DNA from 3 places in the Paenibacillus nuruki genome. Region 3 is predicted to be linked to each of the others. Evidence: predicted binding sites of a transcription regulator. Region 3 holds the regulator's gene; each other region holds the start of a gene.
What was found. The regulator Rex, encoded in region 3, represses fermentation and respiration genes when NADH is low (regulators of the CRP and FNR family bind a similar motif). The targets are predictions, from matches to a motif close to TTGTGAAATATTTCACAA.
Positions count from the first base shown of each region.

Region 1 (3,219 bases), 1.4 Mb from region 3:
CTTGGCCGATCGTTCCTAAATTTGAAGGTATTGAACTGGATAACATTTTACTTTGCAAAAACTACAATCACTCCAATACGATTATTGAAAAAGCGCAACATGCTAACAATATCGTTGTTGTAGGCGCAGGTTATATCGGTGTTGAACTGGTAGAAGCATTCCAAATGAATGGTAAACAAGTGACATTGATCGATGCTGAAGATCGCATTTTGAACAAATATCTAGATCCTGAATTTACATCTCGTACTGAAGAATCACTGCAAGAACATGGCATCGAATTAGCGTTATCAGAGAAAGTGGTAAAATTCACAGGTGAAGGTGGCAAAGTAACGACCGTAGTTACTGACAAAGCGACTCACCAAGCAGATATGGTCATCTTGTGTATCGGTTTCCGTCCAAATACTGAATTGCTTAAAGGACAAGTCGATATGTTAGTTAACGGTGCTATCCTTGTAGATAAATATATGCAAACCAGTAAAAAAGATGTGTTCGCTGCTGGAGATAGCTGTGCTATTTTCTACAACCCAACAGGTAAACATGCTTATATTCCTTTAGCTACCAATGCAGTTCGTATGGGTACACTGGTTGCTCGTAACCTTGTGCAACCTACGAATGAATATATGGGTACACAAGGAACATCCGGTATCAAAATCTATGAAGATAATATTGCAGGAACAGGAATGACCGAAACAGCTGCTCGTGAAGCAGGATTAAATGTAGAAACAAGCACGATGCACGATCATTATCGTCCAGAATTTATGCCGACACATGAGACAGTAACCTTGAAAGTCGTGTACGAAAAAGAAACACGTCGCATCTTAGGCGCACAATTGATGTCTAAAGTCGACTTAACTCAATCGATCAATACCATCTCGGTCTGTATCCAAAATCAAATGACAGTGGATCAATTAGCCTTTATCGACTTCTTCTTCCAACCACATTACAACAAACCTTGGAACTACTTGAATACGGTAGGTTTGCAAGCATTAGCACCTATCCAGACCCAACAAGAAGTTCACGCTTAATCGGGTTTGAAATAATTCATTTTATATCATCGTAAGCTCCCATTAGATATTGATCAAAGTTCTACCCCTAACAAAGCCTGTACAGTTCCCCCACTGTACAGGCTTTTGTGCTTAATTTCACAAATTCTTTTCCAAAGTGACATTTGTTACTTTTTTCACAAAGTAATTGTATTAAAATTGAAATATGAAAAGGTAATTTAATTATACGGAAATAGATGCTTATAAGGGGGATGCAACACAATGGCTTATTACAAACCACAACAGATTGCAATGAATACGATTGAGACGGGAATTATCAAAGCTAAGTCAACATGGATACAGATGCTTGTACTCGGGTTTTTAGGTGGAGCTTTTATTGCACTAGGATTTTTATTAGATATTCGAGTGATTGCCAATACACCGGAAGCCTGGGGAAGCTTTGCTAACTTTATCGGAGCGGCATTGTTCCCTGTGGGACTGATTCTTGTACTGGTTGCAGGTGGAGAACTGTTAACTGGTAATATGATGGCTGTCCCGTTAGCGCGGATGGCGAAGCGGATCAGTACCCTTGAAGTAGCACGTAATCTACTTGCGATTACGGTAGCGAATCTATTAGGCGCTTTATTCGTCGCTTACTTCTTCGGTCATGTGGTGGGATTAACAGAAACCGGTCCTTATTTGACCAAAACAGTAGAAATGGCAGGGCATAAGTTAGAAGGAAGCTTTGCCCAGATGTTTTTATCCGGGATTGGATGTAACTGGTTGGTAGCTCTAGCGGTCTGGTTATCGTATAGTGCCGACAGTATTAGTGGTAAAATACTCGGAATCTGGTTCCCGACCATGGCATTTGTTGCTATCGGATTTCAGCACGTTGTCGCTAATATGTTTTTGATTCCAGCAGCGATCTTTGCAGGGTATTATTCATGGGATATGTATCTGATGAACTTTATTCCGGTATGGCTCGGTAATCTCACAGGTGGAGCTGTATTTGTAGCAGGGATTTATTTCACAGCCTATATCAAAAAAGATCATCAACTGACACCAGCCAATTCTGGACATACTCAGCATCATGAACCTACAGTCTCAACGATGCCAGCGGTATCGGCTACAGCAACATTACCGTTGCAACATAGCGATCAAGCTCATTAATCGCAAGCAGGTGTAGAAAAAAAGATCTTCATGTTGATGAAGGTCTTTTTTTTGCGTTATAGAGGAAGCTAATGATCTTCTTGTAACATCATACAGTCAAAATAGTATACTTATTAAATAATCATGACGATATCTTAATTATCTCTGAAAGAGTAGGTGATATTTTTGCATATTCAAGAACTATCTGTAGACGATCATATACCACAGATCAAACCATTTATGGATCAATTTAATAGTAATCAAGAGTTGGCTCTTCCACCGTATGATCGTGTGCATTTTTCGCTAGCCGCTTATGAAGGTGAGCAATATATTGGTGGAGTCGTTGGCTCGATGGTCTGGGGATTGTTATATATTCAATTACTTGCTGTCGATCATGTATACAGAGGCAAAGGGATTGGAGCAGACTTGTTACAAGCGATCGAAGATCAAGCTAGACAGCAGGGAGCCAAAGTAAGCGAATTAACGACAATGAGCTGGCAAGCGCCTCACTTTTATATGAAGTACGGGTATACTATTTTTGGCGAAATTCATGATATTCCGATCGAAGGACAGACCAAGTATTATATGAAAAAAAATCTACTCTCTTCGACACAAAGTTAAGTTTGTCTTTATTGGATATAGATGAAGTTTGAGAGGTCATCTATAAACGTATAGAAAAACGGATATACGCTAGGTTTGATGCTGGATATCACCTGATGATTTGCAAATATAGTAAGCTATTTTTGGCGGTATGCTTTATGATAAAGTAGAGACCATATGCATCATGAATTACGAATTATAAAGGTACGGAAAATAGAGGTGTCTGACTATGTCTGATAAGGATTTAAATGAGCTTATTGAAAATGAAAAGAATTTAAAAGCAGAAATCAAGCGATTACAGCTTCTCGCAGACGAGCGTTTGGAAGCCAAAGTAAAAGCAGAAAAAGCAGACGAGAATAAGTCTTCCTTTATTGCTATGCTTAGTCATGAGATTCGAACACCTATGAATGGTATTATCACAATGGCGGATTTATTACAGCAGACTTCACTTGATGAAGAGCAGACACGATATAACGAGATTATTCAA
Region 1 is NZ_OY725677.1:4,790,931-4,794,149, forward strand. It holds gene RCP16_RS21255 (FAD-dependent oxidoreductase) at 1-1,025, shown strand, start outside; gene RCP16_RS21260 (formate/nitrite transporter family protein) at 1,266-2,153, shown strand; gene RCP16_RS21265 (GNAT family N-acetyltransferase) at 2,319-2,753, shown strand; gene RCP16_RS21270 (sensor histidine kinase) at 2,962-3,219, shown strand, end outside.
Region 1: the regulator Rex is predicted to act here: its motif matches at 1,131-1,148, upstream of RCP16_RS21260 (formate/nitrite transporter family protein).

Region 2 (3,219 bases), 150 kb from region 3:
CCTAGTGTTAAAGATGGTAAGTTCGTATTGTAAATGTCACCAATTGCACCATGTGTAGAAGGAGAGTTCACGATAATACGTCCAGTTTGTAGACGATTAGAGAACTTCTGAATAACTTCATCATTATTAGAATGGATAGCTGAAGAGTGACCCATACCGCCAAATTCTACGATTTGTGCAGCACGTTCAATCCCTTGATCCGCGTTTTTAACTTTATAGCAAGCCAGTACAGGGCTTAATTTTTCAGCAGATAATGGGAATTTAGTACCTACGCCTTCCAATTCTGCTACCAGTATTTTGGTATCGGCTGGAACGGTAATTCCACAAAGTTCAGCAATTTTGACAGCAGATTGACCTACGATAGAAGGGTTCACTGCACATTTGTCTGTATTCATTGCACCGTTCGTTAATTTGCCTGCTTCTTCTTTAGTTACAAAGTAACAACCGTTATCGATCATTAATTTTTTCACTTTTTCATAAACAGGTTCTTCAATAACTACTGCTTGTTCAGAAGCACAAATCATACCGTTATCAAATGATTTGGAAAGAATCAAGTCATTCACTGCTTGTTGCAAGTCAGCACTTTTCTCTATAAAAGCAGGAACGTTACCAGGACCTACGCCAAGTGCAGGTTTACCACAGCTATATGCTGCTTTAACCATTGCGCCACCACCAGTAGCTAAGATTAACGCTACATCAGGATGATTCATTAATGCATTTGTTTTGTCCATTGAAGGAGCATCGATCCATTGGATACAATCCGCAGGTGCACCATGTTTGACAGCCGCTTCAAGTAAGATGCGAGCGGATTCTTTACTACAATTCTGTGCAGATGGATGGAAGCCGAAAATGATTGGGTTACGTGTTTTGATTGAGATCAAAGATTTGAACATAGTAGTCGAAGTTGGGTTCGTTACCGGTGTAATCCCCATGATGATTCCGACAGGTTCAGCAATTTTTTGGAAGCTTTCATAATCGTTATCTTCTATAATACCGACTGTTTTTTCATTTTTGATACCATGGTATACATATTCAGTAGCGAACATGTTTTTGATAATTTTATCTTCATATACGCCTCTGCCTGTTTCTTCAACAGCTAGTTTGGCAAGATACATATGTTGATCCAAGCCCGCTAATGCCATTGCTTGTACAATGTTATCAATTTGTTCTTGATCCATATTCATAAATGCGGCATGTGCTTTATTCGCTTTATCGATTAACTTTTGAATTTCTTCCTGTGCACTCAATTCCACGTTACGACTAGCATCATTTTTAACAGCCATTTCTCTCATCCTCCTCAGAATGTGTATCGCTTTTGTCTACACACCGATCATAGCATAGAGACATAAATCATAATGTGATATTTTTCACAATCAATTTTTATTTTTTAAATTTGTTTTATTTTATTTTTTCCTTTTGCATTTTAATATAAAAAGATGTATGATAATAGTGAAATTAATCACAAAGTATAGATTACTTTTACGTATACATGAGTTCATTATCTTTCCTATATAACGTAGAATTTAACTAATCATTTAATTTCCAGTTTTTTTCCTAAAATGTTATGCATTATGATTAATTTCACGTATAATTGAAACAAAAAGGGGCGAACCATAATGAACAATTCTTTAGAACATACTCAACCACGTCATAATACAGCATGCTTTTCGGAAATTAATCAGGAAAGATTACTTAATCATTCTACAGAACGCACGATTGCAGCAGGTTCACATTTATTCTGGGAAGGCGACTTATCCGATAAATTATACTTCCTTAAAAGTGGACGGGTTAAATTAACCAAATCTACTGATGAAGGTAAAGAATTGATTTTATATATGTATCAAGCAGGCGACATGATCGGTCAAGCAGATCCATTTTCAGGTACACGCCTTGGATTTACAGCAGAAGCATTAGAAGATACTGAAGTCGCTGTTATTGAACACAAAGAATTGGAATTGATGATCTGTCAGTATTGTGATTTTGCTATCGACTTTATGAAATGGATGGGTACTCATCACCGTCTAACACAGACTAAAGTGCGTGACTTAATGTTATACGGTAAACCAGGTGCTCTCTGCTCCACTTTGATTCGTTTAAGCAATACTTATGGTCAAGATTATAACGATCAAGGTTCGATTTTGATTAACAAAAAAATTACACATACCGATTTGTCGAATATGATTGGTGCTACTCGTGAAAGTGTCAACCGGATGCTTAGTGATTTGCGCAAAAAAGAAAGTATTGAATATGAGCACGGGATGATCATTATTCATGATCTTGAAGCGCTACAAGAAGTATGTCACTGCGAAATGTGCCCTAAAGAAATATGCAGAATTTAATGAATATTCAGGTGTGCTTATGCATTTACCTGTTGAGACAATTAAAATACCAAAAAAGCTTTCCGTGTGTTACTCATAGCGGAAAGCTTTTTTTGGTTAACACATCGAAATCTACTCGACCCAATGCTCTGCCCAGTTCTGAATCTGCTCCATCACTGGCTTAAGTGCACGTCCTTTGTCCGTTAGCTCATACTCAATTCGAACAGGTGTCTCTGGATAGACCTGACGAATCAATATTCCACTACCTTCTAAGTCTTTCATCCGCTCTGACAACATTTTGTCGCTCATCATAGGAATAAGATTAGAAATATCTTTGAAACGCTTAGGTCCACTCATTAATGATTGAATAATTAGACCGTTCCATCGTTTACCTAAAAATGAAAACGCGGTCTCAAAACGGGGACATAATCCCAATTGGTGTTGCTCCATGTTTTCTCACCTCTTCAATTGTTCCGAAACACGGGATCGGATAGTCATAAGCTCGTATTTCATCACGTTGTGATGTTAACTTACGATTAGTTAGTACATATATTTTAGCATATTTTACCTGAAAAGAGAACGAAAACATTACATAATTAAAGAATACTGAATATTATTTAAAATTCAGGTCATCATTCTTGAATCTCATCTATACATTTACGCAAAATAACGAGATCATTCGCAATAACATCAGTCAGTGATCTATTATACAATACTGCTGCTGGATGATACATAGGAAAAATCCAGTATTCTTGATCAGACCAGTGATATCCTTGATCCATATGATCAGCATCTACTTGTTGAATACGACTTCGATAAGCTTGACCATGCACATTCGATACCTGATGCCCTTTGCCAAGTAATCGTTGCAATGCAATATTGCCCAGCGTAATAATGATCC
Region 2 is NZ_OY725677.1:984,611-987,829, reverse strand. It holds gene adhE (bifunctional acetaldehyde-CoA/alcohol dehydrogenase) at 1-1,283, opposite strand, end outside; gene RCP16_RS04400 (Crp/Fnr family transcriptional regulator) at 1,617-2,339, shown strand; gene RCP16_RS04395 (winged helix-turn-helix transcriptional regulator) at 2,451-2,768, opposite strand; gene RCP16_RS04390 (uracil-DNA glycosylase) at 2,951-3,219, opposite strand, start outside.
Region 2: the regulator Rex is predicted to act here: its motif matches at 1,356-1,373, upstream of adhE (bifunctional acetaldehyde-CoA/alcohol dehydrogenase).

Region 3 (3,219 bases):
CGAACCATTCCAAATTATTTACCGATGTCAAAGCAGGGCACCAATTATTGCCTGCTTATGATCGATTGGTGATTGATGAAGCGCATCATTTAGAAGATGTAGCAGGTAAGCACTTGGGTATGCATATGAAATATTTCACATTGGTTCATCCGTTACTTCGTTTGTTCAAAGACAGTAAAAATGGTCAGCTGGCTATTTTGCGTCAACAGTTAGGTTCATCTGGTAATGAGCGTGGTATGGATTGGGCGATAGCGATAGATAATCTATATCCTGAAATTGTAGATGTCAAAGAAAACTGGGACAAATTGAGTGAATTATTATTTGCTTTATTACCTCAGCGTAGTGATGCTGCTCCGGGAGAAGCTGGACAATTTACATTACGTTTGTTACCTGAGAAGCAACCAACAGAATGGACGGTAATTACGGATTTGGAGAATCAGATCCATATCGGACTGAGTCAATTGATTCGTAAAGGCGAACAAGTAATGAATCAGATCAAAGAAAGCGATGAACAGTTGGGCACAGATAGTCTGGTGACTGATGTATCGGGTCTATTCAAAGATTTGACTGTCGTTCGAGACGATCTACGTCAATTTGTGAAGCTGGAAAGTACAGATACGGTCTACTGGTATGAAGCTAATGGAAATTATCGTAGTAAGTCTTTACAGATGTATGCTGTGCCTGTGGATGTGAGCAAGCAATTGAAAGAGTACTTTTTCGATAAAAAGAAAAGTATTATTCTAACATCTGCAACATTATCAATAGAAAAGAAATTCCAATATATGATTGAACAACTGGGACTTGTCGAAGCGGAAAAAGAAGGCAGATTGATGACTGAACAGTTATCTTCACCTTTTAATTATCGTGAGCAATCGCTATTGTTGATTCCACGTGACTTTCCAAGTGTCAAAGGCAGTGTCGGTGATGCCTTCTTTGTAGATACATTAGCGAACTCGTTAGCAGAGACTGCCAAAGCAACGCAAGGACGAATGATGGTTTTATTTACCTCATATCGAATGCTCAAGCAGGTGTATGAGCCATTAAAAGAGAAGTTATCACATAGTGATATTGCTGTATTTGGTCAAGGCGTTGATGGAGGGAGTCGGACGAAGCTTACTCGTAGATTCCAGGAGCGTTCTGCTTCTGTATTGCTTGGAACAAGTAGCTTCTGGGAAGGTGTCGATATTCCGGGCGAAGCATTAACATGTCTGGCGATTGTACGATTACCTTTTCAACCGCCCAATCATCCATTGCTAGAAGCCAAAAGCGAACGGCTTAAAAAAGAAAAGAAAAATCCATTTATGAAATTATCTGTACCGCAAGCAGTTATCCGTTTCAAACAAGGTTTTGGTAGATTAGTACGGACATCTAGTGATCGGGGAATCGTTATTGTCTATGACACTCGTGTGATCGAGTCCTATTATGGCAAGCATTTTCTATATTCATTACCCGGTCCCAAAATGGAACATATGCCGACAGAGCAGATGGTACCCCGTATTACAGAATGGCTTAGCCAGGCCGAACCTGAAAAGGAAACTGTAAATCAAGAGGGGGAGCAAGCATGAAATCCGACAAAATATCAGAAGCAGTCGTGCGAAGACTACCTGTATACCTTAGATATCTGAACGAACTTCACACCCGTGAAGTTCCCACAGTGTCTTCGCAAGAATTGGGACAAAAATTAGATTTGAATCCAGCACAAATTCGCAAAGACTTAGCTTATTTTGGAGATTTTGGACGTAAAGGAATCGGGTATGATGTATCTTATCTGATTGAGAAAATACGTCATATTTTAAAATTAGATCAACAGATCAATGTCGCACTTGTAGGTGCAGGTAATCTAGGGCATGCCCTTTCGAACTATAATATGTATTTGAAAGAAACGATGAAAATCGTAGCTGTGTTTGATTCTCTTGAACCCAAAGTCGGTTCGATGATCAATACATTAGTTGTACAACCGATCGAAGAACTTGGAGCAACAGTCAAAGCGAAAAGTATTCGTATTGGTATTATTACTGTGCCTAATATTGAAGCACAGCGTGTAGCAGATCAATTGATTGAAGCAGGGATCGAAGCCATTTTGAACTTTGCACCGATTATTTTGAAAGCTCCACCGCATATTCGTGTACACACTGCTGATTTTACAACGGACTTACTAAGCCTTGCCTATTATCTGGAAGATGGAAAGGAACATGAAACTAATGAATAACACCTCGAACAAATGGGTTATCAAAAACGGTATGTTTGCTGTAATGAGTGAAGAAAAATCGATGCTTTTCGGACATATGGTGATTGAAGATGGATGGATCACTTATCTTGGAGAAGAAGAGCCTGTGATTGAAGAAGGAACAACAGTAGTCGATGGTAATCATTTGTTCTTTATCCCGGGTCTAGTGAACAGTCATGGTCATGCGGCAATGTCTTTGCTACGTGGATATGGCGACGACCTTGCACTACAAGTATGGTTACAGGAAAAAATGTGGCCGATGGAAGCGAAGTTTACAAGTGACGATGTATACTGGGGAACATCATTATCTGTACTTGAAATGTTAAAAGGCGGTACTACGACATTCCTGGATATGTATGATCGTTCAGAACGTGTTGCTGAAGTCGTAGAGCAATCAGGAATGCGTGCTGTATTGATGCGTGGTGTTATCGGCTTATGTTCAGAAGAAGAGCAAAAGCAAAAGTTACAACAATCTATCGACTTTGCACGGGATTGGCATGGTCAAGCTGATGGACGTATTACAACGATGATGTCTCCACATGCGCCGTATACATGTCCTCCTGCATACATCGAACAATTTGTACAAGCAGCACATGACTTGGATTTGCCGCTGCATACACATATGTCTGAGACGTTAGCTGAAGTACAATTAAATGTAACTGATTATGGATTACGTCCTGTAGCTCATTTGGAGAAATTAGGATTTTTCACGCGTCCAGCCCTTTTGGCACATGCTGTTCATTTGAATGATGAAGAGATCGAAATGCTGGCGCAACATAAAGTAGCTGTTTCGCATAATCCGGGTAGTAATCTGAAATTAGCAAGTGGTGTTGCTCGTGTTCCTGATTTATTGCGTGCAGGTGTAGTCGTTTCTTTAGGAACAGATGGCCCGGCAAGTAATAACAACTTGGATATGTTTGAAGAGATGCGTTTGGCAGCTCTTATTCATAAAGGAGTATCCGGAGATCCAACAGCGGTACCTGCATTAGAAG
Region 3 is NZ_OY725677.1:1,138,253-1,141,471, forward strand. It holds gene dinG (ATP-dependent DNA helicase DinG) at 1-1,565, shown strand, start outside; gene RCP16_RS05120 (redox-sensing transcriptional repressor Rex) at 1,562-2,209, shown strand; gene RCP16_RS05125 (amidohydrolase) at 2,202-3,219, shown strand, end outside.